Regions from separate parts of the Thiocapsa rosea genome, predicted to be linked through region 3. Evidence: predicted binding sites of a transcription regulator. Region 3 holds the regulator's gene; each other region holds the start of a gene.
The links. Region 3 encodes FNR, which switches genes on or off when oxygen is low (the NO sensors DNR and NnrR bind a similar motif). Its sites were predicted from a motif close to TTGATNTANATCAA; they were not measured.
Positions count from the first base shown of each region.

Region 1: the regulator FNR is predicted to act here: its motif matches at 4,629-4,642, upstream of nifJ (pyruvate:ferredoxin (flavodoxin) oxidoreductase).
Region 2: the regulator FNR is predicted to act here: its motif matches at 3,208-3,221, upstream of mnmL (tRNA modification radical SAM protein MnmL/YtqA).

Region 1 covers NZ_RBXL01000001.1:4,551,240-4,561,372, reverse strand. Annotated here, with positions in the region: gene BDD21_RS20325 (helix-turn-helix domain-containing protein) at 1-273, opposite strand, end outside; gene BDD21_RS20320 (peptide chain release factor 3) at 581-2,161, opposite strand; gene rimI (ribosomal protein S18-alanine N-acetyltransferase) at 2,364-2,840, shown strand; gene BDD21_RS20310 (inorganic phosphate transporter) at 2,907-4,496, opposite strand; gene nifJ (pyruvate:ferredoxin (flavodoxin) oxidoreductase) at 4,828-8,436, shown strand; gene BDD21_RS20300 (dihydroorotate dehydrogenase-like protein) at 8,677-9,693, shown strand; gene BDD21_RS20295 (Uma2 family endonuclease) at 9,954-10,133, shown strand, end outside.
Region 2 covers NZ_RBXL01000001.1:5,464,991-5,475,123, forward strand. Annotated here, with positions in the region: gene BDD21_RS24325 (DUF3683 domain-containing protein) at 1-2,718, opposite strand, end outside; gene mnmL (tRNA modification radical SAM protein MnmL/YtqA) at 3,257-4,231, shown strand; gene ubiU (ubiquinone anaerobic biosynthesis protein UbiU) at 4,251-5,246, shown strand; gene ubiV (ubiquinone anaerobic biosynthesis protein UbiV) at 5,527-6,456, shown strand; gene ubiT (ubiquinone anaerobic biosynthesis accessory factor UbiT) at 6,651-7,115, opposite strand; gene BDD21_RS24350 (lytic transglycosylase domain-containing protein) at 7,215-7,874, opposite strand; gene BDD21_RS24355 (fibronectin type III domain-containing protein) at 8,774-9,814, shown strand.
Region 3 covers NZ_RBXL01000001.1:2,776,081-2,786,213, forward strand. Annotated here, with positions in the region: gene BDD21_RS12325 (DUF2237 family protein) at 1-69, opposite strand, end outside; gene BDD21_RS12330 (transglycosylase SLT domain-containing protein) at 148-1,569, opposite strand; gene BDD21_RS12335 (class I SAM-dependent methyltransferase) at 1,749-2,507, shown strand; gene rnhA (ribonuclease HI) at 2,500-2,946, shown strand; gene dnaQ (DNA polymerase III subunit epsilon) at 3,121-3,843, shown strand; gene fnr (fumarate/nitrate reduction transcriptional regulator Fnr) at 3,930-4,688, opposite strand; gene BDD21_RS12355 (sulfur globule family protein) at 4,849-5,250, opposite strand; gene BDD21_RS12360 (CTP synthase) at 5,576-7,219, shown strand; gene kdsA (3-deoxy-8-phosphooctulonate synthase) at 7,216-8,052, shown strand; gene eno (phosphopyruvate hydratase) at 8,186-9,463, shown strand; gene ftsB (cell division protein FtsB) at 9,525-9,833, shown strand; gene ispD (2-C-methyl-D-erythritol 4-phosphate cytidylyltransferase) at 9,830-10,133, shown strand, end outside.

The sequences.
Region 1 (10,133 bases), 1.8 Mb from region 3:
CGCCACCTTGCTTCTGGGTTCAAGGTTCATCGTGCGTTCCAACAGCAGCTTCAGGATGGCGTCGGCGTCCATCTTGTCGGTGTCCATCAACAAGGCATCCGGTGAGCAGCTGAAGGCATCCATGAGCTTCTGCAGCGTCGACAGCTTCGGGTCTCCTTCGTCCTGCTCAAGCTTCGACAGATGACCGACCTTGATGCCGGTCCGCTGGGACAGTTGGAGCAGTGTCCAGCCGTTGTCTTGGCGCATGCGCCGAATGTTCTTCCCGAATGACATGCTGGCTCCCCTGGTTGGCCTTGCGCGGTATGCCAAGGTCTTTACGGGGCATCATAACCGGACATTTTGACCGTGTAGGGGTTGCCTACCTTCGCAGGGTCGGTTAGATTTCCCTTCCAGTGGTATTGACAGGGATCCGGGGACGATGGCGACGCGGTATACATTATGCGAAATCATGCTGATCTCGTAGGATGAGTAGAGCTTCAGCGAAACCCATCCTCCAAACCGCCGCGTTGCCGGGTTTCGGTCCGATGCGCTTGGCGCGGGCTGGATGGGTTTCGCTGAGGCTCTACCCATCCTACGCGTATTACAGCTCGCGCGTCGCAAGGAACCGCACGTCGGGCCAGCGCTCTTGGGCGAGATCCAGGTTGACGCGAGTCGGCGCCAGGTAGACCAGCTGGTCGTCGCCGTCCAGTGCGAGGTTCTCGTAGTTTTTCTCCTTGAACTGTTCGAGGCGTTTCGCGTCCTCGCAGACGACCCAGCGCGCGGTCTTCACGTTGGCGGGCTCGAACAGGGCCTCGACGCCGTACTCGTCCTTCAGGCGATAAGCGGCGACATCGAACTGCAGGATGCCGACGGCGCCCAGGATCATGTCGTTGTTCTTGAGTGGCCTGAAGACCTGGGTCGCACCCTCCTCGGAAAGCTGCACCACGCCCTTTTGCAGGGCCTTCATACGCAGCGGATCCTTGAGGACGACGCGACGGAACAGCTCGGGGGCAAAGTACGGGATGCCGCCGTATTTCAGCTCCTCGCCCTCGCTGAAGGTATCGCCGATCTGGATCGTGCCGTGGTTGTGCAGGCCGATGATGTCGCCCGGCCAAGCCTCTTCCACGTGGCGACGCTCGTCGGCCTGGAAGGTAATGGCGTTCGCGACCTGAATGGTCTTGCCGATGCGCACGTGACGCATCTTCATGCCCTTCTTGTAGCTGCCCGAGCAGACGCGCAGAAAGGCCACCCGGTCACGATGTGCCGGGTCCATGTTTGCCTGGATCTTGAAGACGAACCCGGTAAAAGGCTCTTCGGCGGGATCCACCGGGCGTTGCAGTGTTGCGCGTGGACGCGGTGGCGGTGCGTACGCGACGAAGGCGTCGAGCAGCTCGCGCACGCCGAAGTTGTTGATCGCCGATCCGAAGAAGACCGGCGTCTGCCGACCGGCGATGTAGGCATCCAGATCAAGCGGATGGCTCGCACCCTGGACCAGCTCCATCTCGATGCGCAGCTCGTCGGCCTGGTCGCCGAGCACCTCGTCCATGCGCGGGTTGTCGATCCCTTGAATGACCTCGCCTTCGGTGATACGCCCGCCGTGCTGCGCGCTGAAGAGATTCGTCCGATCGAAGCGCAGGTCGTAGACGCCTTTGAAGCGTTTACCCATCCCGATCGGCCAGGTGACGGGCGCGCATTGGATCTTGAGAATATCCTCGACCTCGTCGAGAACCTCGATGGCGTCGCGGCCCTCGCGGTCGAGCTTGTTGATAAAGGTCAGAATCGGCGTGTTCCGCAGGCGACAGACCTCCATCAGCTTGATGGTCCGCTCCTCGACGCCTTTGGCCACGTCGATGACCATCAGGGCGGAATCGACCGCGGTCAGCGTCCGATAGGTGTCCTCCGAGAAATCCTGGTGCCCGGGGGTGTCGAGCAGGTTGACGATGCTGTCTCCGTAGGGAAACTGCATCACCGAAGAGGTCACCGAGATGCCGCGTTCCTTCTCGAGCTCCATCCAGTCCGAGGTGGCATGCCGAGCCGCCTTGCGTCCCTTCACCGTCCCCGCGAGCTGGATGGCACCCCCGAACAGCAACAGCTTCTCGGTCAGGGTGGTCTTGCCGGCGTCCGGATGGGAGATGATGGCGAAGGTACGACGCCGGTTGAGTTGGTCTTGAAGCTCGCTCATGGGGGATCTGTGCAGTCCGGGCTGCGTGCGACTAAACCGCGGAATTATAGACTTGAAGCGCCTGCTCTTCACCTAAAGCGCGCGTTCGCGGTTCAGGCGAACGCTCCGGTCGGTATACTGCGGGGTCCGGGTGCGCGCCACCGCGCCGCACCATCACCCGAAACAGATGATTCGAGCCGATTAGACGATGCAAGAAGCGACGATGCAAAGAGCCTGCGCCGAGCCCGCCCTCCCCCTCGCCTTGCGCCTCAGGGCCATGACCGAGCGGGATGTCGAGACCGTCTGCGCAGCGGATCGCGCCGCTTACGAGCACCCGTGGACGGAAGGCATCTTCCGCGACTGTCTGCGGGTCGGCTACTCCTGCTGGGTGGGCGAGCTCGACGGTGAGATCGTCGCCCATGCCGCGATGGCGGTCGCCGTCGGCGAGTGTCACATTCTCAATCTCTGTATCCATCCCGATTGGCAAGGCCGAGGACTCGGCCGCCGCCTGCTCCGCCATCTGATGACGTTCGCACGCACGCGCCGGGCGGACAGCGCCTTCCTCGAGGTGCGCGCGTCAAACAGCCGTGCCCGTGCGCTTTATGCCTCCGAGGGATTCTGCGAGATCGGCCAGCGGCCCGGCTATTACCCCGCCGCCAAGGGGCGCGAGGACGCGGTCGTGCTGGCGCGCGCGCTGTAGCGGGTGCTGGTGGACTGCGCTGCGCTTGTCCACCCTACGGCGCTTGTCCATACGGCTTCGCCCGCATCAATCGATCAACATCCCCTTGATCATGAAAAACAGCATCGCCGCCATGAGCGCGGATGCGGGCACCGTGATCACCCACGCAGCGACGATCTTGAGCAGCTGGGAGCGTTTCACCAGCTCTTGGCGATAGACCTTGCGCAGGCTTTGGCGCTCGAGCTTGGAGAAATGGGCCGGGTCCATGCTGCGCTTGGCCTTGCGTTTGAGCTCGCGCAGCATGCGTCCCTTCTCGTTGATCGACGCCTTGGCGAATTTCGCAAGGAAGGCATCGATGGCGGCTTGATCGCCCTCGGGATGATGCGATTTGATGGTTTCGAGCATCCGGGCGTATTGACTCTTGAGATACTCGCGCAAAAAACCCACACCGAAGACCGCGCCGACGGCGACATGCGTCGTGCTCACCGGAAGTCCGAGCTGGCTGGCGAGGATGACCGTCACGGTTGCCGCCATCGCGATGCAGTAGGCGCGCATCTGGTCGAGCTCGGTGATCTCCGAGCCGACCGTGCGGATCACCTTCGGCCCGTACAGGCCAAGTCCGATCGCGATCCCGAGCGCGCCCACGATCATGACCCACAAGGGGATCGGTGCCGCCGCCGTGATCTCCCCGGTGCCCGATCCGACGACCTCGACGATCGCGGCAAGCGGCCCGACGGCGTTGGCGACATCGTTCGAGCCGTGCGCAAAGCTCAGCAAGGCTGCGGCGAAGATCAGCGGCACGGTAAAGAGCTGATTGACTCCTTCCTTGGAGTTGCCGATCCGCCGGGCCTGACGTTCGATGATCGGGCGGGCGCCCCAGAAGACCAGCATCGCCAGCACGACGCCGACGCCCAGGGCCTGCTGGATGTTCACGTTCCAGATCCGATTCAGCCCCTTGAGCATCAGGTAGGTGCCGAAGGCGAACGCCATGGCGGCGACCAGATAGGGTACAGCCTGACGCGAGGAGGCAACCAAGTCGGTGCGGTAGGTGATGGTGCGCTTGATCAAGTACAAAAAGCCGGCGCCGATCGCACCTCCCATGACAGGCGAGATGACCCAGCTTGCGACGATCTTCGCCACGGTGTCCCAATCGGCGATCCCGAGCCCGCTCGACGCGATCCCGGCACCCAGCACGGCGCCGACGATCGAATGCGTGGTCGAGACGGGCGCCCCCATGACGGTGGCGATGTTCAGCCACACCGCGGCGGCCAAGAGTGCCGCCATCATGACCCAGACGAAGGTGTCGGCGCTCGCGATGAGGTTCGGGTCGATGATGCCGCTGCGGATGGTCCCGATCACCTCGCCGCCCGCGATGATCGCTCCGGCCGCCTCGAAGATGGCCGCGATGATGAGTGCGCCGCCCAAGGTCAAGGCCCTCGAGCCGACCGCCGGACCCACGTTGTTGGCGACATCGTTCGCGCCGATGTTCATCGCCATGTAGCCGCCGATCATGGCGGCGATCACGATGAAGAGACTGCCGCCGTGCGTGACATCGACCCTGACGACGGTGTAGAGCATGACCCCGATGATGAAGAGCAAGCCGATGCCGAGGCGAAAGAGCTGTATCCGACCCTTCTTGGTCGCCTTTTCAAGCTCGTTGAGGTGTGTCAGCTCCATGTTCCGATCCGCATGCCGATGAGTCGCGCTGCATTGTTCCAGAAATAGAACCGTAACCCAATCGTCATGAACGGGCGCTCGCGCGCATGCGGATCCCGAGATCAGCACCATCAAGGTGCAAAAAGGACCGACCTGATCCGGATCATGCCGAGGTCGATTCGTTTGAAAGCACACGAAAACGACCGTCAATCCAACAGCGTTTCGGGCTATAGTTGAGGCCGTTACTCGGCTCCCGTCTCGCTTCGGGCTGCGCCAGCCGCCGAGTCGGAGTACAGCGCAGCCCCTCCGCGTTGCCGGTCTAACCTACCCTATTCATCCGGGGATCGCTCTGATGTCGCAAAAGCTCATGGTAACCGTCGACGGCAACGAGGCTGTGGCCTACGTCGCTCACTTGACCAACGAAGTCATCGCCATCTATCCCATCACGCCGTCCTCGAACATGGGCGAATGGGCGGACGAGTGGTCGTCGCTCGGGATTCCGAATCTTTGGGGCACGATCCCCGATGTCGTGGAGATGCAAAGCGAGGCCGGCGCGGCGGGCGCGATCCATGGCGCGCTGCAGGGCGGCTCGCTGGCGACGACCTTTACGGCCTCGCAGGGTCTGCTGCTGATGATCCCGAACATGTACAAAATCGCCGGGGAGCTGAGCCCGACAGTCTTTCACGTCTCGGCGCGCTCGCTCGCGGCACAGGGCCTGTCGATCTTCGGTGACCATTCGGACGTCATGGCCTGCCGCGCTACCGGCTATGCGATGTTCTGCTCGGCGTCCGTCCAAGAGGCGATGGACTTCGCGCTCATCGCCCAGGCCGCGACCCTGGAAAGCCGCATCCCCTTCCTGCACTTCTTCGATGGGTTCAGAACCTCGCACGAGGTCGCCAAGATCGAGCAGGTCTCGCACGAGACGATCCGCGCACTGATCGACGAGGAGCTGGTAAGCGCCTGCCGCGCGCGGGCACTGAATCCCGATCATCCCGTGATCCGCGGCACCTCGCAGAACCCGGACGTCTATTTCCAGGGGCGCGAGACCGTTAACCCCTACTACGATGCCGTTTCCGGCATCGTACAGCGCACTATGGACCGCTTCGCCGCGCTGACGGGCCGTCAGTACGGGCTCTTCGAGTATGTCGGCGCACCCGATGCGGAGCGCGTCATTCTGCTGATGGGCTCCGGGATCGGTGCCGCACAGGAGGCGGTGGAGCATCTCGTGGACGACGGCGAGAAGGTCGGCCTGATCAAGATCCGGCTCTACCGCCCCTTCGATCCAGGCGCCCTCCTCTCCTCCATCCCGGTCACCGCCACGCGACTCGCCGTGCTGGATCGCTGCAAAGAGCCGGGTGCCGACGGCGAGCCCATGTATAAAGACGTCGTCACCGCACTCGCCGAAGCCTTCGCCGACGGCCGTGTCGCCACCATGCCGCGCGTGGTCGGCGGACGCTACGGGCTCTCGTCCAAAGAGTTCACCCCGGCCATGGTCAAGGGGATCTTCGACGAGCTGGCGGCTCCCAAGCCCAAGAACCCCTTCACGGTCGGCATCATCGACGACGTCGGGCACACCAGCCTGGCCTGGGATCCGGACTTCAAGCCGGCGGCGATGGCGGGCGTCACGGCCTGCGTCTTCTTCGGCTTGGGCTCGGACGGCACCGTCTCGGCCAACAAGAACTCGATCAAGATCATCAGCGAAGAGACGCCCAACTTCGGTCAGGGCTACTTCGAGTACGACTCCAAAAAGGCCGGTGCGGTCACCATCAGTCACCTGCGCTTCGGCCCGAAGCCGATCAACAGCACCTATCTGATCGGCGAGAACGAGGCGAGCTTCGTCGCCTGTCATCAGCCGACCTTCCTAACGCGCTACGACATGCTCGACCATGCGCGTCCGGGCGCCGTGTTTCTTCTGAACTCGCACACCCCGCCCGATCGGATCTGGGACGAGCTCCCGCGCAAGATGCAGCAGGCGATCATCGACAAGGGTCTCTCCTTCTACGTTATCGACGCCTACGGGATCGCAGGCGCTACCGGCATGGGGCGGCGCATCAACACCATCATGCAGACCTGCTTCTTCGCCATCTCCGGCATCCTGCCCAAGGACGAGGCGATCGCCCACATCAAGCACGCGGTCGAGAAGACCTACGGCAAAAAGGGTCAGAGTCTGTTGGACCGCAACTACAAGGCGATCGATGCCGCACTCGCAGGGCTCCATCAGGTCAGCGTCCCGGCTCAGGTCACCAGTGCATTCGAGCGCCCGCCCGTGGTGCCGATCTCGGCACCCGACTTCGTGCGCAATGTGACCGCCACGCTGATCGCCGGCAAAGGCAACAGTCTCCCGGTTAGCCTGATGCCGGCCGACGGCACCTGGCCGACCGGCACCACGCGCTACGAGAAGCGCAACATCGCCCTCGAGCTGCCGAAATGGGAGGACGACCTTTGCACCCATTGCGGAAAATGCCCGCTGGTCTGCCCTCACGCCGCGATCCGCGCCAAGGTCTATCCGGTCGCGCTCACCGACGCGGCACCGGCGAGCTTCCAGCACGTTCAGATCAAAGGCAAAGACTTCCCGGCCGATCATCACATCACCTACCAGATCGCTCCGGACGACTGCACCGGCTGCGGCCTCTGTGTCGAGGTCTGCCCGATCCGCGACCGCAAGGATCCCAACCGCAAGGCACTGAACATGGTCCCGGCCGAGCAGACGCATGCGGACGAGCAGGCCAATTGGGACTTCTTCCTGACCCTACCGGAATACGATCGCACCAAGCTCGACGGCACCAAGATCAAACACGCCATGATGCTCGAGCCGCTCTTCGAGTTCTCCGGCGCGTGCGTGGGCTGCGGCGAGACGCCCTACGTCAAGCTTGCGACCCAGTTGTTCGGCGACCGCATGCTGATCGGCAACGCCACCGGCTGCTCCTCGATCTACGGCGGCAACCTGCCGACAACGCCCTACACCACCAACCTCGAAGGCCGCGGTCCGGCCTGGAACAACTCGCTGTTCGAAGACAACGCCGAGTTCGGGATGGGCTTGCGGCTCGCCATCGATAAACAGGCGGCCCATGCCGGCGAGATCATCAAGCGGCTGGCACCCAAGATCGGCGAAGATCTCGCCGATAGCTTGCTCACCGCCGACCAATCCGACGAGGCCGGGATCTTCGAGCAGCGCGAGCGCGTGCTCGCGCTCAAGGAGAAGCTCAAGGGCATCCCGGACCTGGATGCACGCACCCTCGAGGCCATCTGCGACCAGATCGTCAAGCGCAGCGTCTGGATCATCGGCGGCGACGGATGGGCCTACGACATCGGCTACGGCGGCGTTGACCATGTGCTCGCCAGCGGGCGCAATGTGAACCTGTTGATCTTGGATACGGAGGTCTATTCCAACACCGGCGGCCAGACCTCCAAGGCGACCCCGATGGGCGCGGTCGCGAAGTTCTCGGCGGCCGGCAAACCGACATTCAAGAAGGATCTCGCCATGATGGCGATGGCCTACGAGAACGTCTATGTCGCCCAGGTCGCCTTCGGTGCCAAGGACGTGCAGACGGTTCGCGCCTTCATCGAGGCCGAGTCCTTCGACGGTCCCTCGGTGATCATCGCCTACTCGCCGTGCATCGCTCACGGCATCGATCTGTCCCATAACCTGCGTCAGCAGGACATGGCGGTCAACTCGGGACACTGGGGCCTGTTCAGGTTCGACCCGCGCCGGCTCGCCGCGGGCGAGAATCCGTTGCACATCGACAGCAAACCGCCGAGCATTCCGTATCGCGACTTCGTGTCCTCGGAGACCCGTTTCAGCGTCCTCACCCACACCCATCCGGAGGCCGCCGAGCGCTATCTACAGCTCGCCCAAAAACACGTCCAGACCCGCTTTACGCTCTACGAGCAGTTGGCGCACCTGGCCGTGCAGAATGCACCCGCGCCGGCCGCAAAAGAGCCGACACCGAAAGCGTCTTAAACCGCGCCCGGTGCGATATGCGTCGTTTTATGGATTGGCTTGGCCGCGCCAGCTCCGACAACTGCTGGAGCCAGCGCGGTTTGAGCTATTCATTTTCGACAATCGCCGGGAGCCGCGGATCGCGGAAGCAGAGGCATCGCGCCTCCGCGGGGGCCGGGTTAAGTCGCCCCGGCCCCCGACCACGACCACTCCAGCCGATCACCGACGGGCGACCCCTTATTCCTTGCCGGAGCAAACCCTATGGATCTCACGACCAACTATCTCGGGCTGACGATCAAGAATCCGCTGGTCCCCTCCGCCTCGCCGCTGTCCAAAAGTGTCGCCATCGCGCGCGAGCTCGAAGACCACGGCGCCGCGGCCATCATCATGTGGTCGCTCTTCGAAGAGGCCGTGACCGCCGAATCCGAGAGCATGGTGCGCTTCCTGCACCATCAAGACATCGGTTTCGGCGAGGCCGAGAGCGGTTTTCTGCCCGTTCATCATGACTTCGAGGGCGCGCTCGAGCGCTATCTGGACAACATCCGCAAGCTCAAGGAGGCACTCGATATCCCGGTCATCGCCAGTCTCAACGGCGTCACGCCCGGAGGCTGGATCAAACACGCCACCGAGCTGCAACAGGCCGGTGCAGATGCCCTGGAGCTCAACGTCTACTATGTCGCCGGGGATGTCACCCAGACCGGGCTTCAGGTCGAGGAGCGTTACCTCGAGCTCCTGCGCGAGCTGCGCGGACACATCCAGATCCCGATCAACATGAAGCTCTCCCCGAGCTTCAGCTCCATCGGAAACTTCGTCGGCCAGGTCGCCGCCGCCGGCGCCAACGGTGTGGCCCTCTTCAACCGCTTCTACCAGCCCGACATCAACATCGACAGTCTGCGTCTGCAATCGAGCCTGCACCCCTCGACCTCCGCCGAGGCCCTACTCGCCATGCGCTGGATCGCCATCCTCTACGGACGTTTCGACGGCCTCTCGCTCGGTGCGACCGGCGGCGTGCACACCTCCGCCGACGCCATCAAGCTCCTGCTCGCAGGCGCCGACGTGGTGCACCTGTGCAGCGCGCTCCTCGGCAAGGGACCGGCCTACACCGCGCAGATCCTGGCGGGCATCCAAGACTGGATGGAGGAGCAGGGATTCGAGTCCGTGGACGACTTCCGCGGCCGCGTCAGCGCCATCTCGGTCCCGAACCCGGCTGAGCTCGAGCGCGCCAACTACGTCAACATCCTGGACAGCTACAGCTTCTCGCCGGGTGTGATGGTGTAGCACCTTAAACCTTGATGAAGGCGTAGGATGGGTAGAGCGACAGCGAAACCCATCCTCCAAACCGCCGCGTTTGCGGGTTTCGGCCTGATGCCCTTGGCGCGGTCTGGATGGGTTTCGCTGTCGCTCTACCCATCCTACTGGTTTCGGTAGACGACGATGGCCGGAGTCAGGGGTAAAGCCAGACAAGGAACAAGGGGCGGCTGCGCTTGGTCTATCATTGAGTTTGAATATCAAGAGATTCATCCTGCCCGGAGACGCCGATGCCGCACCGACCACGCACCGATCGACAGGGTCCGTTTCGCGTCGACCAACTCCGCGAGGGCGACCGCTACGAGCTCTCCAGCGGTCACCCCATCTATTGCGAGCCCTCCGGGCGCGAGCATGCCGGAACGAATCTGATCGGCGCAGCGGCGCTGGAGACCGATCCGGATGTCGACTGG
Region 2 (10,133 bases), 2.7 Mb from region 3:
GGTGACATCGCCGAAATCGATGTTCACCGGGCAGGGATTCAGACACTTGTGGCAGATGGTGCAGTGATCCGCCACGTCGTTCATCGCCTCGAAGTGACGCAGCGAGAGACCGCGACGTGTCTGCTCCTCGTAGAGGAAGGCTTCGATGATGAGCCCCGTGCCCAGGATCTTGTTGCGCGGCGAATAGTTGAGATTCGCCCGCGGCACGTGCGTCATGCACTTGGGCTTGCACTTGCCGCACCGCAGACAGTGCTTGACGTCGTCGTTGAGTGCGCCGAGCTCGGTCTCCTCCAGGATGATGGCCTCCTGCTGGACCAATCGCAGCGACGGCGTGTAGGCGCCTTCAAGCCCGGAGCCCGGCATCAGCTTGCCTGGGTTGAAGCGCCCGTGCGGGTCGACACGCTGCTTGTAGACGACGAAGGCGTCGAGCTTCTCGCGCTCCAGGAACTGCAGCTTGGTGATGCCGATGCCGTGTTCGCCCGAGATGACCCCGCCCAGATCGGTTGCCAGCGCCATGATGCGGGCGACCAGGCGGTCGGCCTCCTGGAGCATGAGGTAGTCCGATGAATGCACCGGAATGTTGGTGTGCACATTGCCGTCGCCGGCGTGCATGTGCAGGGCGACGAAGAGGCGCGAGTCGCGGACTTGGGCGTGGATCTCGGTCAAGCGTTCGCGCACGCGCGCCAGATCCTTGCCGCCGAAGATCTCGTCCAGACGCTCTGCGATCTCTTTGCGGTAAGACTGGCAGAGGTCTCGACGGAGCATCATGGACAGCAGCGTATCGCCTTCGCGAATACGGGCCCTCTCCGTGTCGCCGAGTCGATCCAGATGCTCTTCGGCGGCCTCGTCCAAGCCGCTCAAGATGGTCTGCCAGCGTTGCCGCGCCGCTTGTACCGCCTCGCGTGCCGCGTCGCGCTTGGCACTCAGGATGGCGACGGCCTCGACCGAGTCTTGATAGTCGCCCTCCCCGCGCGCGCACCCAAGATCCCTGGCGAGATCCCTGCCAAGATCCCCGGCGAGATACTCGAGCACGGCCGCCATGATGGCGTCCTTGTTGCGGATCGACTGCTCGATATTTATCCGTTCGATGCCGCGACTGTAGTCCGCAAGGCGATCCAGCGGGATGACCACGTCCTCGTTGATCTTAAACGCGTTGGTGTGGCGCGAGATGGCGGCGGTACGGGCGCGGTCGAGCCAGAAGCGCTTGCGCGCCTCCGGGCTGACGGCGATGAAACCCTCCCCGTCGCGCGCCCGGGCGAGTGTCACGACCTGAGCGGCGGCCATGTCGACCAACGCCTCGTCGTCGCTCACCAGATCCGCGATCAGCACCATCTTGGGCAGCTCGCGCCGTGCGGCCTTGGTGGTGTAATCCACCGCGCGGACATAGCGCTCGTCGAGATGCTCGAGCCCGGCCATCTGTAAGCCCGGCAGGGCTTCGAGATAGTCCTTGATCTCGACGATGGCCGGCACGGCCAGATCCAGATCCGTCCCGAAGAACTCCAAACAGACGGTGCGCACATGATCCGGCATCCGATGCAGGACGAAGCGCGCCGAGGTGATGATCCCGTCGCAGCCTTCCTTTTGGACCCCGGGAAGGCCGGAGAGGAACTTGTCCGTCACGTCCTTGCCGAGTCCCGCCTTGCGCAAGGCCGAGCCGGGCATCTGGAGGATCTCGGGTTCGCCCTTGGGCGTGACCCCGTCGGCCAAGAAACGACGGATGCGAAACCGCACCAGCGGTTGCTCGTGGATCTTACCGAGGTTGTGATCCAGACGCTCGACCTCCAGCCAATCCGCATCGGGCGTCACCATCCGCCAAGAGGCCAGATTGTCCAGCGCCGTGCCCCAGAGGACGGCCTTCTTGCCGCCCGCGTTCATCGCCACGTTGCCGCCGATGCAGGAGGCATCCTGTGAGGTCGGGTCGACGGCGAAGGCCAGACCGGACCGATCGGCGAGGTCAGAGACCCGACGCGTCACCACCCCGGCGCCGCAGCGCACCGTCGGCACCGCGCCCTCGACGCCGGGCAGCGCGATACGCTCCACGCCCGAGAGATCTTCGAGCTTCTCGGTGTTGATGACGGCCGTCATCGCCTTGAGCGGCACCGCCGACCCGGTATAGCCCGTGCCGCCGCCGCGCGGGATCAGCGTCAGACCGGATTCGATACAGGCCCGCACGATCGGCGCGATCTCAGCCTCGGTGTCGGGCGAGATGACCACGAAGGGCATCTCCACGCGCCAGTCGGTGGCATCCGTCGCGTGCGAGACCCGCGCCAGACCACCGAAGTCCAGGTTGTCCTTGTGCGTGATCCCGGCAAGCGCCTTGCGCAACCGCGCGCGCTGCGCCTTCTCCTCCTCGAACCAATCCGCAAAGCGCTGCACGGCCGCACGCGCCGCAGCGAGAAGCTCGCCGGCCTGGCGATTGTCGTTGAGCCGCAGCTCGAACTGATCGAGCCGATGCGTCAGCGCCTGCAGCAGCAGACTGCGACGCTCCGGGTTGTCGATCAGGTCGTCCTGAAGATAAGGGTTGCGCGTGACCACCCACATGTCCCCGAGCACCTCGAAGAGCATCCGCGCCGAACGCCCGGTCCGGCGGCTCCCGCGCAGCTCTTCGATCAGGCGCCACATGGGCTCGCCCAAGAAGCGGATCACGATCTCCCGGTCGGAGAAAGAGGTGTAGTTATAGGGGATCTCGCGGATCCGTTGCTGGGCGGCGGCGGTCATATCGATTCGGTCATCGGCGGTAGTTTCTTGCACTGCACAAAATGGTACAGCAAAGGCCACTCATCATGGCCATGCGGTTGACGAGGCTGCCCGCAGGGTCGAGCTGTTTCGGCGTGTCGAGGATGCGGTTCGAGATCGTTCGTTGTCGTTGTCGTTGTCGTTGTCGTTGTCGTTGTCGTTGTCGTGACCGACCAGCGATACGACCACGACCACGATTACGACAACGACAACGATGCTTTGGTCATCCTCTCGTCCATGCCTCTTAGGTCCCCCAAGCCGGACGCAAAACTTCGGCCCCACACCCGGGTACGCCGACTTCAGTCGGCCCCCGGGGAGGCGGACTTCAGTCCGCCGTGCGGGTGTGCTCGGGGAGGCCGACTGAAGTCGGCGTACCCGGGCGGTCGCGGTCGGCGACCTGGACACTGCCGATGTGGCCGAGTCGCTCTGGACGCGGTTTAAGGGTCGTCGGAAACGCCGATTGACCTTCCATTGACTTGGGTCAAACGGCCGAAACTCGATCCCGGTTAGGTTTGCGCGGATGTCTGCCCCCCCGACCCAGCACCGCACCCTCAGCGCTCGCGTGAACACCTTCGGTCAGTACCTGCTGAGCCGTTATGGTCAGCGGGTGCACAAGCTCGCGCTGAACGCGGGCTTCACCTGCCCCAATCGCGACGGTCAAAAAGGGATCGGCGGCTGCACCTTCTGCAACAATGTCTCCTTCAGCCCCAACGCGACGGAACCGGCACCGATCGCCGAGCAGCTCGATGCCGGACGCGCGGTCATCGCCAAACGCACCGGGGCGCGCCGCTTCATGGCCTACTTTCAGGCCTATACCAACACCTACGACCCGATCGAGACGCTGCGCGAGCGCTACGACGCCGCACTCGTCCATCCGGACGTGATCGGGCTCTCGGTCGGCACACGTCCGGACTGCGTCCCGGAAGCCGTCTTGGACCTGCTCGCCCGCTATCGCGCACGCGGCAAGGAGATCTGGCTCGAGCTGGGCCTTCAGTCGGCGGACGACCGCACGCTCGAACGGGTCAATCGCGGGCACGACTTCGCGGACTTCCGAGCCGCGGTTGCGGCCGCACGCCGTCGCGGAATCCCGGTCTGTGCACACCTGATCGTCGGACTCCCGGGCGAGGGGCGCGAGGCGGCCTTGTCGAGCCTGGAGCGGGTGCTCGAGCCCGGCGTCGCGGGATTGAAGATCCATCCGCTGCATGTCGTGCGCCACACCCGTTTGGCGATCGACTGGCGACGCGGCGACTACACACCGCTCGCGCTCGACGACTACGTGAACATCTGCGCCGACATGGTCGAGCGCACGCCGCCCGAGGTGACCTTCCATCGCCTCACCGGCACCGCCTCGCGTGATGTCCTGCTCGCACCTGCGTGGTGCAACCGCAAATGGGCGGTCCTGAACGCCATCGAAGCGGAGCTGTACCGACGCGGCTCGCATCAAGGCGATCACGCCGCGCCCGCTTCCCATCAACAACTCGCAAGTACAGCCTGACCCTCGGAGACCACCCTGTATGGAGCTCGTCTGTCCTGCCGGCAATCTGCCGTCGCTCAAGGCCGCCGTCGACAACGGCGCCGATGCCGTTTATATCGGGTTTCGCGACGACACCAATGCCCGTCACTTCGCCGGCCTGAACTTCGGCGAAAAACAGATCCGCGAGGGTCTGAAGTACGCCCGCGACCGTAAGGTCAAGGTCTTCGTCGCCGTGAACACCTACGCCCAGCCGAGCGGCTGGTCGCGCTGGACCGCCGCGGTCGATCGGGCCGCGGACCTGGGTGTCGATGCCCTGATCCTCGCCGACATGGGCGTGCTCGACTATGCCGCCGAGCGTCATCCGAACCTCAATCTGCATCTCTCGGTGCAGGGCTCGGCGACCAATCCGGCCGCGATCGGCTTCATGCATCGCCATTTCGGGATCCGTCGCGTCGTGGTGCCGCGCGTGCTCTCGCTGGCCCAGGTCGCAAACCTGATCGAGAACGTCGAGGTCCCGGTCGAGATCTTCGGCTTCGGCAGCCTCTGCGTCATGGTGGAGGGGCGCTGCCTGCTGTCGTCCTACGCCAGCGGTCAGTCGCCCAACACCTTCGGCGCCTGCTCGCCGGCCGCGCATGTCGAATGGCGCGATACCCCGCAGGGCCAGGAGACCCGGCTCGGCGGCGTCCTCATCGAGCGGCGCGGCCACGGCGAGCCTGCCGGTTATCCGACGCTCTGCAAGGGACGCTTTACGGTCGAAGGCGAGATCCGTCACGCCATCGAGGAGCCGACCAGCCTGAACACGCTCGACATCCTGCCGGGCATCCTCGCAGCCGGCGTGAGCGCCATCAAGCTCGAAGGGCGTCAGCGCAGCACTCGCTATGTCTCGCAGGTCACCGGGGTGTGGCGCGAGGCGATCGATGCCTGCAAACGCAATCCGCAGGCGTTCCGCGCGAAAGAGAGCTGGCATCAAACCCTTGCTCAGGTCTCGGAAGGTGCGCAGACAACCATCGGCCCTTATCACCGGCCTTGGCACTAGTGCAGCACGGCCAATGTGTCAAGTACGTTCGTTGTCGTTATCGTTGTCGTAATCGACCATCGAAGAACGACCACGATTACGACAACGACAACGACAACGACAACGACAACGACAACGACAACGACAACGGAAATGATCTCGGATGGTCTCGGATCTCTGAACTGCTCCCCTAGACCGAGCCCGCGACCTGTAGGGGCGAATTGATTCGCCCATGAACGCCGGTCGATTCCTTGAACACACCTGAACCTTCGATGCGTTTTGATCCGGAACGACGATGACAATGGATTCCATGCAGAGCCAAACGCCACGCCCGCGCCTCTCACTCGGCCCGATCCTCTATCACTGGTCGCGCGAGCAGGTTCTCGACTTTTATGCCGAGATGCTCGAGACCCCGGTCGACGTCATCTATCTCGGAGAGACCATCTGCTCGAAGCGTCGCCTGCTGCGCCCGGAGGATTACTGGGAGCTGGCAGAGCGGATCGTTGCCGCCGGCAAAGAGGCGGTGATCTCGACACTGGCCCTGATCGAATCCGACGGCGAGCTCAAGACCCTCAAACGCATCTGTGCCGACGAGCGCTTTCTCGTCGAGGCCAACGATCTGGCCGCACTGGAGTTTCTCGAAGGGCGTCCGTTCGTGGCCGGTCACTCGATCAACCTCTACAACCAACGCACCCTATCCTTCCTTGTCGCCCGCGGCCTTAAACGCTGGGTCTTGCCGGTGGAACTCGGCCGCGAGACCGCCGCCGACCTGCTGGCCGCGCGCGCGGACGGGGTGGAATGCGAGCTGTTCGCCTTCGGGCGCCTGCCGCTCGCCTATTCGGCGCGCTGTTTCACCGCCTACAATCGCGATCTGCCCAAGGACGACTGCCGGTTCTGCTGCGCCGACTACCCGGATGGCCTGCTGGTCGCGACCCAGGACGGTGAGCCCTTCCTGGCGCTCAACGGGATCCAGACCCAATCGGCCGGCACCCACAATCTGCTCCCCTCACTGCAGGAGGTCACGCGCATGGGTGTGGATCTGCTGCGCATCAGCCCGCAGTCTCAACACACCGCGGGCATTATCGAGGTCTTCGCCGCCTGTCTGACCGGCGACATGGATCTCGCGTCCGGGATGTCGAAGCTTCGCGACTGGACCCCCTCGGGCCTTTGCGACGGGTATTGGACGGGGCAGGCCGGGATCGCGAACAGCCCGATGGAGCGACGGGTTTAGCCTCGTCGTTTCACTCGTTTTAATTCCGGCCATCGTGGCTCAGAGCGCCACGCGTGACACCGCGGAGCGGGTGTCACGAGTTCCTTGGGGTTTGGGGTGTGCCGAGCCGTGCGGGGTACAACCAACCGTCGGCGGACGTTGTGCTTCCCAACGTCAGCACAACCTACGCCTGTGAAAACGCCCGGCAGCAACCATTAACGTCCCGGAAAGCGCAACCCCGCCACACGATCAAGCGCTCGGGTGAGCGGCGCCCAGCGCTCCGGCGGCTCGAATGCATCCAAAAAGTTCTTCAGATAGAGCCCCAGTTCGGTATCCCCGGACATCCGCAAGCGGCGCTGAAAAAACAGTGTATCCGCGTCCTCGCGCCGCGCAGCCAACAACATGAACTCGCGCAAACCGCCGGCAACGCTCGCGTCCGGCGGCTGATCCTTGCCGTATCCGCGAATATGGCCGCCGCTCACACCCAGGCAGTAGCGGACCCCGATATCGTCGATCTCGATACCGACCCGACGGCCGTCCAGAAAATCCAGCTCGCCTTCAGCGAGGGATTCCTTCATGACCTGGTTCAACACGGTCGCCAGCGTTTGGCTGTGCAGAACACTTGGGATCAGGCGCAGGGGTAAGGTCAGGGGAAATAGCAAACGTTGAGCAGCGGGCATGGCGGGTTCTCGTACCAAGAGGATTGTCATGAGGTAGCCGGTCATTATCCTAGCCGCGGCTGCATTCTCCGAATGATCTGCATCAACAGCCGTCACGGCTCACCTGGACTCACGCGCAAACCGCATTCGATTCCGCTCCAGCACACCTTGAGCCACCGCGGGACTGGCTGCGCGCGCGGCGGACTCCGCTTCGGAACGACGTGACAGGGCCGGGGATAAGCGCGAGCTAAGCCGGGTCAAAGGTGCGCGCTCTTGAGAGTCGATCAACGAGACCGCCTCTGTATTGACATCAGCCGAGCGCCCGCCGCTAGCGACAGCCGCATTGGCCATTGCCGGCGTCACGGCCATTCCGACCAACTGCTTCGCCTGCGCTGTGTAGGGCTGGACGCCCTTCTTTCGAAGATAGGCGACAAGAACGGCATGGGTATACCGCTGCGTCTCCGGATAGGTTACGAATCCTGCGCTTCGCTCCAAGGCCCCCTCGCCGGCGTTGTAGGCCATGACTGCGGGGCCGATGCTGCCGTAACGTTCGAGTAACCGCTTCAAATGCCGCATCCCGGTATCGAGGTTGGTTGGCGGATCAAAGAGCGCTTCGACCGAAAAGACGCCGTAGTCGGCGGCCGTAGCCGGCATCACCTGCATGAGACCAACCGCCCCGGCGGGGGACACGGCATGGGCGTCGTATGCCGACTCGGCCCGGATCAACGCATGAACAAGATCGAGATCCAGGCCATGGCGGCCTGCCATCCGCTCGACCATCGCCAGGATTTCCGTGCGCGAAGGGGGAGCACCGCCCGGCGGTTTCGGCAGACCGTTTTCCACAGTTTCAACACTCAGTTCGGCAACCGAGCCTCGCGCTAGACCCGCGAGGGCCGAGGCAGACGCCTCGGCATCGGCCCCTAACGGCGCTGGCCCGACTCCGCCACCTCCGCTTCCGACAGGTTCCGGCTCAAGTGCAAGCGCTGGCCCCACCATCACAGCGAACGCAATAATCTTGCATCCTAGCCCTATTGATCGACGAGCCCTCATTCGTTATACCTCCGTGAAATTGATCCTGGACCGAGCGTAACAGGTTCCGAACCCCGACGTTAATTCAAGCCCACCACCATCACTCAGCAACCAAGGGTTTACCCGAAAGCAAAGCTTCTGTAGACTTTAACCTGAGATTGAGCTGGAGACCATTGAGCTGGAGACCTGATACTTCTGATCACTACGGCATACGAATCAATACTGAGCTTTACAATCCGCAATCTTCGCGGATAAAGCAATCCGACAGACTGGCCCGAAGCACGGCACTCAATCATCACACGAGTGCTCTCATCAGATTTTTCGTCCATTCGCAAGTCCTGATCCTGGCCGGGTCGCCATCTAACAGCAGGGAAACACCTGCGGCGGAACTGTTGCCGAGGATTGCGGCTGCGCCTCCTGAACCGCTCACGATGAGCGCGCGAACTAATGACCGAAATCGCGAAGCGGAAGCGCGAGCCGTATTGGGGAAGTACATGATTGTTTGGCGACGAACCAGCACTCCGACGCATTTGTCCGAGTCCACGAAACGCGATAGCCGACAGCGATTACGCTCAGCCCTCACTCTCACTCTCACGCTCACTCTCACCCTTTGTCTTTGGGCACCTCCAACAAGTTTCGCGTCTTCAAGCGTGACCCTTGAATGGACGCCGGTGCGAGACGACCCGCGTATCGTCGGCTACGAGGTCCACTTCGGAACCTCCAGCGGCCGCTACCAATGGCGCAGGGACGCAACCTCCAATGGTGCATCGACCAATCGCCTGACGCTGGACGCCCCGGACACCGGGACAACCTACTACTTCGTGGTGCGCTCGCGAAATGCAGATCGGTCCTTAGTCAGCGCCTTTTCCACGGAGGTCAGCATCTCCGGAGGCGGACAGACCGTCGAATCAATCGTTGAGTCAGGCGAGGCGATGGTCGGCGACGCCTGGCAATGGGTCAGTTTTAACCAGCGCTTCTCGGATCCCATTGTTGTTTCGACCACAAGCAGCGAAGACGGCAGGGATCCGTCCGTGATCCGAATCGACGGTGTCGAGCCGAGCGGTTTCTGGATCCGACTCCAAGCTTGGGACTATCTTCCGCGACCGGCGCAACCGGAGCGCGTAGGTTACATCGTAGTCGAGCGCGGACGCCACCGATTGCCAGGAGGCGCCCAAGTCGAGGCAGGCCGGATTGTGACCGACGTCACAGGCACCCAACGGATGACATCGTTTACGTCAGACTTCACGACGCCCCCCGTCGTCGCGGCATCAGTCTCCAGTTATCGCGATCACATGGCAGTGACGACCAGGACGGCTGACGTTTCCCGCAGCGGCTTCAAGATCGGGATGACCGAGCAAGAGTCGAGCACTCGAAAGCACGGCGCCGAGACCATCGATTACGTCGCCTGGGAGCCCTCCTCGGGCGAAGTCGGCGGGGCTCGTTACGTCGTGAATCGAACCGGCAACGTGCTCACGGATCGACCCTATCGGATCACTTACCGAGGACACTTCTCGGAACCCCCGGTGCTGATCGCGGACATGCAAACCTTCAACGGTCCCGATCCTTCGACCTTGCGTTGGAGATACAAGACCTCGAGCGAAGTCGAGCTTCGCGTCGTCGAAGAGCAGTCGCTGGACGCCGAGACCCGACACACGCTCGAAGTGGGCGGCTACATCATGATCGAGCGCTGAACGGCATGCCGCGCCCGGCCCGAGTGGCCTGAACTCGGGCACCGACATGGTCGAGCGCGAGAGACACTTCCGGGATCCACAATCGATGCACGCCAGACCGCCTCGCGTTTTGCTAAACTGGTGACGGTGCGGCGCGCCTGCAGACCCGCAGCGCGCGCCGCAATATGGAAGCCGTTCGAATCCAGTTGGAGCCCGAGGATGTACGAAGCCTTTTTCGACCTTCACGAGAAGCCGTTCTCGCTTCTCCCGGATCCCGGTTTTCTATTTCTAAGCCATAAGCACCAAGAGGCGCTCACTCTCCTCGAATACGGCTTGCTGA
Region 3 (10,133 bases):
GAAGCCGGTCAAGGGATCGGTCGAGCAGGGCTCGAGGGGCTCACCCAAGACATTCTTGTGATTCGACATCGAAACTGCCCCCTTCGGAAGTGCCTTTAAAAGCGCTGACGCGCTTCGCCGAAGTGTACCAGCCGAATGAGTCAGCTGTCAGGAGGTCGGAGCCCGCCCCGGCGGATAGATGAGGATCAGGTCGCCCGGATTCAGCCGCGTCTCGGCGAGCCGATTCCAACGCTGGAGATCCTTGACGCTGACCCCGTAGCGCTTGGCCAGTGTCTTGATCGAATCGCCTTTGGTGACCAAGTGCGTGATCAAGGCGGAGTCATCGGTCGCCTGGACCTTGAGTGTTTGACCCGAGAGCAGCGGCTCGCGAACGGAGATGCCGTTCAGCTCCGCGAGTGCGCGCGGCTCGATACCGTTCGCGCGCGCGATCGAGGCGATGGTCTCGCCACCCTTCACCACATGGATCTTATGGCGCTCGGCACGCGCGAGCGTCGAGCGGGTTGCGGCACTGGATCGGGACTGGGCCGCAGAGGCCCTGGCCGGCATGATCTGGACCTGGCCCATCTTCTTGCCGATCCGCTGCCCGGTCCCGGCCGGCACCAGAATATGGCCGGGGCCGTCGGGAGCCGTCCGTCCGAGCTTGAGTGCGGGGTTGAGACGCTGCAGCTCGTAGAGCTGCACGCCGGTCGCCGAGGCAACCCGGTTCAGATCGACCGGCTGCTGCGTGCGAACCACCTCGAGCTGGGGACGATCCGGCACCGGCGGAAGGTTGAGGCCGTAGCGGGTGGGTGCGGCGACCAGGCGCGCGGTGGCGAGGATCTGCGGCACATACTGTTTGGTTTCGTTCGGAAGGTTGTTGAGCGACCAGTAGTCGGTCGGCTTGCCGCTGCGGCGATTGGCGGCCTGTGCGGCGGCCACGCGACCCGGACCGCAGTTGTACGCAGCCATGGCGAGCGCCCAGTCGCCGTCGAAGCGTCGGTTGAGCTGCTCGAGATAGTCGAGTGCCGCGCCGGTGGAGGCCAGCGGGTCGCGTCGGCCGTCGTACCAGGCATCTTGTCTCAAGCCCATCTCGAGCCCGGTGTAAGGCATGAACTGCCAGATCCCGGCGGCCGCCTTCGGCGACGTGGCCACCGGATTGAAGCGACTTTCGACATGAGGCAGGAAGGCGAGCTCCATCGGCAGTCCGCGCCGCTCGATCTCGGTGACGATCATATGCAGATAGGGCATCCCTTGCTGGGACATCCTGGAGAGATACTGGGGGTCTCGGCGGAAGCGCTCCACCGTGCTGTCGATGCGTGCGTCTGCGTGGAGATCCAGGCTCATCCCGGTACGGACACGGTTCCAAAGGTCACCGCGCGGATCCGCACGCCCGGCGGTGTATCTTTCCATGACCACGACATCCGTGGCCGGTCGGACGAAGCCGTATTCGCGAGCGGACACCATGCCTGAGTAGCCGGAGTCTCCGAAGTCGTTATCGACCATGCGGGTCTCCGTCGCGCATCCGTTCAAGAGCAGCGATAGAACGCCGAGCGCGCCGAGCGAGCGCGCAAAACGTGCGGCATCAGGCATGTTTCCCCCCTAGGAATTCCCGGTAAGTGATTGTTTAATTGAGTTTTCCAGGAATTAGGAAAGCATCATACCCAAAGCCGGCCGTTAATTCCAGATCCGGTCGCAGGAAATTCCGCTCGACGTCCGCACGACAGTGCGCTCAATCACGGTTAACATGCGGCTCTTGAAGAGGCATCGGCATGACTGTGCGCAAGGACCCGGGTTCACCCCTGGCAGAACTACAAGACTGGTACCGGTCGCCGCTCGGAGCCGAGGTGGCGGCGCTCGAGAGCGCGTGCGTTCAGCGGCTGCTGAGCGACACCTTTGGCTATTACCTGGTCCAGATCGGCGTGACCGAGAGCTTTCGAGACGCGATGGCCTCGAGCCGGATCCGCCATCGTATCCTGATGCCCTGCGAGCAGCCCTCCGGTCACGCTGGGCGCGAGATCGTCGGATTGCCGAGCCGCCTGCCGCTAGCGAGCGATTCGATCGACGCACTCCTGCTGCCGCATACCCTGGATTTCTCGCCCGATCCCCAAGCGGTGCTGCGCGAGGTCGAGCGCGTTCTGATCCCGGAGGGGCGGGTGATCGTGCTGGGCTTCAACGCACTCAGTGCCTGGGGCCTCTGGTCGCTGCTGCACGGCTCCGGTACGCAGGTCCCTTGGTGCGGGCGTTTCCGCACTGCTTATCAAATCGAGGATTGGTTGTCCGTGTTGGGTTTCGATATCGAGCTTCGCGAGCACATCATGTTTCGGCCGCCGTTCCGGCGCGCCTTGGGGCCGAGCTGTGCGGCATTCGACACCTTGGGTCGGCGCCTCTGGCCGATCCTGGGTGGTGTCTATTTGATCCGGGCCGTCAAACGCGTGGCGACCTTGACGCCGCTGCGCCCGGCTTGGGGGCGGTCGCTGTTGCGCGGCGGTGCTGCTGAGCCGACGACACGCAGGGCCGGTCATGCCTGATTGCGTGCGCGCCTATACCGACGGTGCCTGCAAGGGCAATCCGGGACCCGGGGGGTGGGGTGTCCTGCTGCGATGGGGGGAGGTCGAAAAGGAACTCTGCGGCGGCGAGCGCGCGACCACCAACAACCGCATGGAGCTGATGGCGGTCATCATGGCGCTGGAGGCCATGAAGCGTCCGACCTGTCTAGAGATCGTCACCGACTCTCAATACGTCAAGCGCGGTGTCGAGGAATGGATGCCGCGTTGGAAACGCAACGGCTGGCAGACGGCCGATCGTAAGCCGGTCAAGAATCGCGACCTCTGGGAACGTCTGGATTGCGCCATCGGCGCTCATCAGGTGCGTTGGAAGTGGGTCAAGGGCCACGCCGGTCATGCCGAGAACGAGCGTGCGGATAAGCTGGCGAATCGCGGGATCGGGGCTGAATCGCGTCCGGCATGACATGCGCGGTTTTCGCGTCGACTCAGCGTCGCGTGATTCGGATTGCGTCGGCGCAGACGCGATTCAGATGTTCAAATTTTCCTTTTTTAAACCGCGTCAGGTCCGAGGCATTTGGAGTCCGCGGGGACTCGCTTGCCTGCAACCCGGCGGGTTTCATTCTGGACGCGGTTTATAATGAGACAGATCGTGCTCGATACCGAGACCACGGGTCTCGATCCACAGGCTGGCCATCGCATCATCGAGATCGGCTGTGTCGAGCTGATCGACCGGCGCCTGACCGGAAACAACTTCCATCGCTATCTTCAGCCGGATCGGCAGATCGATGCGGGCGCTTCCGACGTGCACGGGATCACCAACGCCTTTCTCGCCGATAAGCCGCGCTTCGCCGAGATTGCCGAGGGCTTTCTGGACTACGTGGAAGGGGCCGAGCTGATCATCCACAACGCGGCCTTCGATCTCGGGTTTCTCGATCGCGAGATTGCCGGCTGGAACGCCGAAGCACCGCGGATCCCGGACCTGTGCGAGGTGACGGACACGCTGCTCATGGCTCGGCGCATCCATCCGGGGCAGCGCAACAGCCTCGATGCCTTGTGCAAGCGCTACGGCGTGGATCATCGCCATCGCGACCTGCACGGCGCTCTGCTCGATGCCGAGATCCTGGCGGATGTCTATCTCGCCATGACCGGCGGGCAGGTGGCCTTGAGTCTCGGGGAGGAGGTCGCGACGCCGTCTCATGCAGGGCCGGACGCTCGGCAGCGCGGCCGACTGGATCCGAGTCGGCCCAGACTTCGCGTGATTCGAGCCGACCAAGCAGCGCTCGACGCACACGCCGAGCGCCTCATGGCCATCCAGGCCGCGAGTGCCGAGGGTTGTCTTTGGCTTCGCGTGGAAGGATGACGCCTAAACTGCGCCGACTCCGGGGTGCTTGGTCGCTCCGGGGCCGATCCAATACGACCGATATCTCACATCTCACCGGGCGCAGTTTAGCTCTGCTGCTGTTGGCGCCGATTCTGCCCGGCGCCGCCCACCAGCGACTCCAGCATGCCCACGTCGAGCAATTGGATGTGCTTGCGGTCGACATTCATCAGGCCGTCGTCTTGGAAGCGCGTGAAGAGTCGGCTGACGGTCTCGACGGCGAGCCCCAGATAATTGCCGATCTCATGCCGGGACATGCTCAGATAGAAGTCCGTCGCGGACAGCCCGCGTTTGTGCAGACGCTTCGACAAGCTGAGCAGGAAGGCGGCGAGCCGCTCTTCGGCATTCTTCTTGCCGAGCAGCAAGAGCATATCCGTGTCGTGTCCGATCTCTTTGCTGAGCAGTCGGAACATCTGATGCTGCAGGCTGGGGATGGTTGCGGTCAGCTCTTCGAGCCGCGTAAACGGGAGCTCGCAGATGGCGGATGTCTCAAGCACCTTTGCCGAGCAGGCGTGGATGTCCTTGTCGATGGCATCCAGTCCGATGACCTCGCCGGGGAGATGAAAGCCCAGCACCTGCTCGCCGCCCTCGGGGCTGGGTGCGAAGGTCTTCACCGAGCCGGTCTTCACGACGTAGAGCGAGCGAAATCGGTCTCCGTCGCGAAACAGGAAATCACCCCGGTGGAGCGGACGCGTGCGTTTGACGATCTCGTCGAGTCGCTCGACATCATCCGGTGCAAGGCCCATGGGCAAGCAAAGCGACGACAGGGAACAGTTCCTGCAGGCGATGCGAATAGTCTCCAGCGAGATGACTTTATGGTGGCTCACGGCATCGCCCCTCGATCTTCGGTCGACAGATTTTGAACCGTCGCTTGATCTGGATCAAGCGAAGATTATCTTCTTGTCATCCGGTCGACCTCGACGCGTAAAAAAGGCCGCGCCCTCGCGGGCGCGGCCTTGACGCGAGCCTACCGAATCTGCGTATGGCTTACTTCGCTTCGCCGGTCGCGGGGGCAGCGGGCGCGGCGTATGGAGCGGCATAAGGCACGCCGTAGAAGGGTGCGCCGTAACCGGGATAGCCATAACCGTACCCGGGGTAACCGTAGCCGTACCCCGGATAGCCGTAACCGCGTCCGTAACCGCTTCCGTAGCCACGACCGCGGCCGTAACCGCGGCCGCCGCCGCTCATGTTCATGTTGAAGTCACCCCATCCGTCGCCGAGCATATCGCCGAACATGTCGCCGAGGCCGGAGCCGTAGCCGGGTCCGTAACCACCGTAGCCAGGGCCACCCCAACCCGGTCCACCCCACCAGGCTTGCGCCGGGCTCACGGCGAAGGCGGCGGCCGCTGCGATGGCGGCTGCACTCATCAATTTTGCTGACTGACGCATTGTTGACGCTCCTGTGTTTCTGCTCATCTTCTTAGGTCAAACATCGATCAAGGCCGCTGCGTCGGCGCCCGATCTTATCGAGCGCCTGCAAAGCCGAGAAGGTGTGTTTCGTCCTTTGCGAAACCAACCCGACTATAAAACACCTCCTCGGGTTTTGTGAAGGTCGCGCGCGTACACGGAGTCGGCCTCCGCGGAACCGCCGGACCTGGTCGCGTCGAGCCCTTCCGAGTGGCCGATCGGCGGCATTCGCATTGAGCAGTTGCGGGGTTTTTGGTAGCTTGTCGGCGGATCCGGGCCACTGCCCTCGACTGCCTCCTCTACCCCCATGACCAAGTTTATTTTCATCACCGGCGGTGTCGTCTCGTCGCTCGGTAAAGGCATCGCTTCGGCGTCTCTCGGGGCGCTGTTGGAGGCTCGCGGCCTGCGGATCACCATGATCAAGCTCGATCCCTACATCAATGTGGATCCGGGCACCATGAGTCCGTTCCAGCACGGCGAGGTCTATGTGACCGACGACGGGGCCGAGACCGACCTCGATCTGGGCCACTACGAGCGCTTCCTACGCACCCCGATGGGTCGCAACAACAACTTCACGACCGGCCAGATCTACGAGAGCGTCATCCGCAAGGAGCGCCGCGGCGATTATCTCGGGCGCACCGTTCAGGTCATCCCGCACATCACCGACGAGATCAAGCAGGCGATCCGTCTAGGTGCCGAAGGTGCGGACGTGGCCATGGTCGAGATCGGCGGAACGGTCGGCGACATCGAGTCCTTGCCTTTTCTGGAGGCGATCCGCCAGATGCGGGTGGAGGAGGGGCGCGAGAACGCGCTCTTCATGCACCTCACCTTGGTGCCCTATATCCGCACCGCCGGCGAGATCAAGACCAAGCCCACGCAGCACTCGGTCAAGGAGCTGCGTTCCATCGGGATCCAGCCGGATATCCTCTTGTGTCGGGCCGAGAAGCACCTGCCGGACGAGGAGCGGCGCAAGATCGCGCTCTTCACGAACGTCACCGAGGACGCCGTCATCTCGGCCGTGGACGCGGACAACATCTACCGCATCCCGCGCCTGCTGCACGACCAGAAGCTCGACGAGCTGGTGGTGCGCCAGTTCCGGATCGAGGCCCCCGAGGCCGATCTGCGCGAATGGGACCGCGTCCTGGAGGGCTTCGATCACCCCGAGCAGGTCGTGCGCGTCGGCATGGTCGGCAAGTACATGCACCTGACCGAGGCATACAAGTCGCTCTCCGAGGCACTGGCCCACGCCGGCGTGCACACCAAGACCAAGGTCGAGATCGTCTATCTGGACTCGGAGGTGATCGAGCAGGAGGGGGCCGACAGCCTCGACGGACTCGATGCCATCCTGGTGCCGGGCGGGTTCGGCGAGCGCGGGATCGAAGGCAAGATTCAGGCGGCCCGCTACGCGCGCGAGCACCGCATCCCCTATCTCGGGATCTGTCTCGGGATGCAGATCGCGGTCATCGAGTACGCGCGGCATGTTGCCGGATTGGAGGGCGCCCACAGCACGGAGTTCGATCGCCAGACTCCACATCCCGTGATCGCGCTCATCACCGAGTGGCGCGACGAGCGCGGTCGGATCGAGACCCGTGACGAGGGCGTGGATCTCGGCGGCTCGATGCGTTTGGGCGGACAGAATTGTCGCCTTGAGCCGGGTAGTCTTGCACGAAACGTTTATGGCAAACCGCAGATCCGCGAGCGCCATCGGCATCGCTACGAGTTCAACATCTGTTACCTGAACGTGATGAAGGACGCCGGGATGCGCTTCTCCGGCTGGTCGCTCGACAACCGGCTGGTGGAGATCATCGAGATCCCGGATCACCCCTGGTTCATCGCCTGCCAGTTCCATCCGGAGTTCACCTCGACCCCGCGCGACGGGCATCCGCTCTTTTGCGGCTTCGTCCGTGCCGCGCTTGCGAGGCGCACCCTCGTTCAGGGTGCCGCGGCATGATGCTGCTCCCCGGTTTCGAGGTCGGCCTGGATCGTCCGCTCTTCCTGATCGCCGGTCCCTGTGTGATCGAAAGCGCGGGGCTTGCCGAGGACACGGCCGGCGCGCTCAAGGAGTTGACCGACGATCTGGGGATCCCCTTCATTTACAAGTCGTCCTTCGACAAGGCCAACCGATCCTCCTCGGGCAGCTTTCGCGGTCTCGGGATGGAGCAGGGTCTGGCGATCCTGGATGGCGTGCGTGAGCGGATCCGCGTTCCGATCTTGACCGACGTGCATGAAGACACCCCGCTATGTGAGGTCGCGGATGTGGTGGATGTCCTCCAAACGCCGGCCTTTTTGTGTCGCCAGACCAACTTTATCCAAGCGGTTGCGAGCCAGGGCAAGCCGGTCAACATCAAGAAGGGTCAGTTCCTCGCCCCGTGGGACATGCGCCACGTGGTCGAGAAGGCGCGCGCGACCGGCAACGAGCAGATCATGGTCTGCGAGCGCGGCGTCTCCTTCGGCTACAACAACCTGGTCTCGGACATGCGCGCGCTCTCGGTGATGCGCGAGACGGGCTGTCCGGTCGTCTTCGATGCCACACACTCGGTGCAACTGCCGGGCGGGCAGGGCGATCGTTCCGGCGGTCAACGCGAGTTTGTTCCGGTCTTGGCCCGCGCCGCGGTGGCCGTCGGCATCGCCGGGCTCTTTATGGAAACCCATCCGAATCCCGATCAGGCGTTGAGCGACGGCCCCAATGCCTGGCCTTTGGACAAGATGCGTGGTCTGCTCGAAACCCTGGTTCAGATCGACCGACTGGTCAAGTCGGCCGGTTTTGCAGAGCAGGCGCCTTGAATCGAACAACGCGATCGGACACGCGTCGGCGTCGGACCGATCGTCGCGAGACTCCCCGTTGAGGCCCTATACACTCCTGCGATTCTTCTGAAGAACCGCGCCGTTCTTGCTTTTGTTTTTGGAGAGACATGCCATGTCCGAAATCGTCGATGTTCGCGCCCGCGAGGTTCTGGACTCCCGCGGTAACCCCACAGTCGAGGCCGATGTCATCACGGCCGACGGCGCGATCGGCCGCTTCATCGTGCCGTCCGGCGCCTCGACCGGATCGCGCGAGGCATTGGAGCTGCGCGACGGCGACCGCTCCCGGTTCGGCGGCAAGGGCGTCCTGACCGCCGTCGCCAACATCCAAGGCGAGCTGCGCGAGGCGGTCGTCGGCATGGAGGTCGGCGACCAGGCGGCGCTCGATCGCGCCATGATCGCGCTCGACGGGACCGACAACAAAGCCCGCCTCGGCGCCAACGCACTGCTCGGTGTCTCGATCGCCGCCGCGCATGCCGCCGCGCAAGAGAAGGCGCTGCCGCTCTTCATGTCTCTGTCGGCCGGACCCTATCGCCTGCCCGTGCCCATGATGAACATCATCAACGGTGGCGGGCACGCGGACAACAGCGTGGACTTTCAGGAGTTCATGATCCTGCCGGTCGGCGCGCCCAGTATCCGCGAGGCGGTGCGCTACGGTGCCGAGGTGTTCCATGCGCTCAAGTCCGTGCTGCACGGGCGCGGCTTAGCCACCGGTGTCGGCGACGAAGGCGGTTTCGCCCCCGACCTGCCCTCCAACGAGGCGGCGATCGAGGCGATCCTGGAGGCGATCCACAAGGCGGGGTTCAAGGCCGGCTCGGACATCTATCTCGGGATGGACGTGGCCGCGTCCGAGTTCTACGCGGACGGCAAGTATCATCTGAAGGGCGAAGGCCGCACGCTCGACTCCGACGGCATGACCGATCTTCTGCTCGAGTGGGTCGATAAGTACCCCATCATCACTATCGAGGACGGCTTGGCCGAGGGCGACTGGGACGGCTGGAAGCGCCAGACCGAGCGTCTCGGGGACAAGGTCCAGATCGTCGGCGACGATCTCTTCGTCACCAACACCAAGATCCTGCAGGAAGGCATCGACAAGGGCGTTGCCAACTCCATCCTGATCAAGGTCAATCAGATCGGCACCTTGACCGAGACCCTCGAGGCGATCGCCATGGCCCACGCCGCCGGCTACACCGCCGTGGTCTCGCACCGCTCGGGCGAGACCGAGGACACCACCATCGCCGATCTAGTCGTCGCGACCGGCACGGGCCAGATCAAGACCGGCTCGCTGTCGCGCTCCGACCGGGTCGCCAAATACAACCAGCTGATGCGGATCGAAGACCAGTTGGGCGACGAGGCCACCTATGCGGGTCGCTCTGCCTTTAAGTGGCTTTGATGTTTGGCGGGCGGAGGTCGGGCGTCTCCGTCCGCTGCTTCCGACACTGAAGGCACCCGCGATGCGCCTCTTGATCCTCGTGCTGATCCTCTTGCTCGCCGGCTTGCAATTTCGGCTGTGGGTCGGCGAGGGGAGCTTGGCCGAGGTCCACGGGCTCAAGAACGAGATCGCGGCCCAGGAGGAGGAGCTGGTCCGTCTACGCGCGCGCAATCAGGAGCTTCAGGCCGAGGTGATGGACCTGCGCGAAGGGGTCGAGGCACTGGAGGAGCGTGCGCGCCGCGATCTGGGGATGATCAAACCGGGGGAGATCTTCATTCAGGTGATCGAGCGCAAACGCCCGGAGAGCACACCGGCGGAGACCAAGCGATGAGCCTCACCCCCGCCTTGTGGGCCGTGCTTCCGGCAGCCGGGGTCGGGCGCCGCATGGGCAGTGCAACGCCGAAGCAATATCTGGATCTCGCCGGTCGAGCGGTGATCGATCATGCGTTGGATCTCTTCGTGGCGGATGTCAGGATCGAAGGCGTTGTCGTGGCACTGGATCCGACCGACCGTTACTGGGAGGCGACCGTCTATGCCGGCCACCCGAAGGTGACCCGCGCCCACGGCGGGGCCGAGCGCTGTCATTCGGTCCTGAATGCGCTCGATGCACTCGATGCTCGGGCCCATGCCG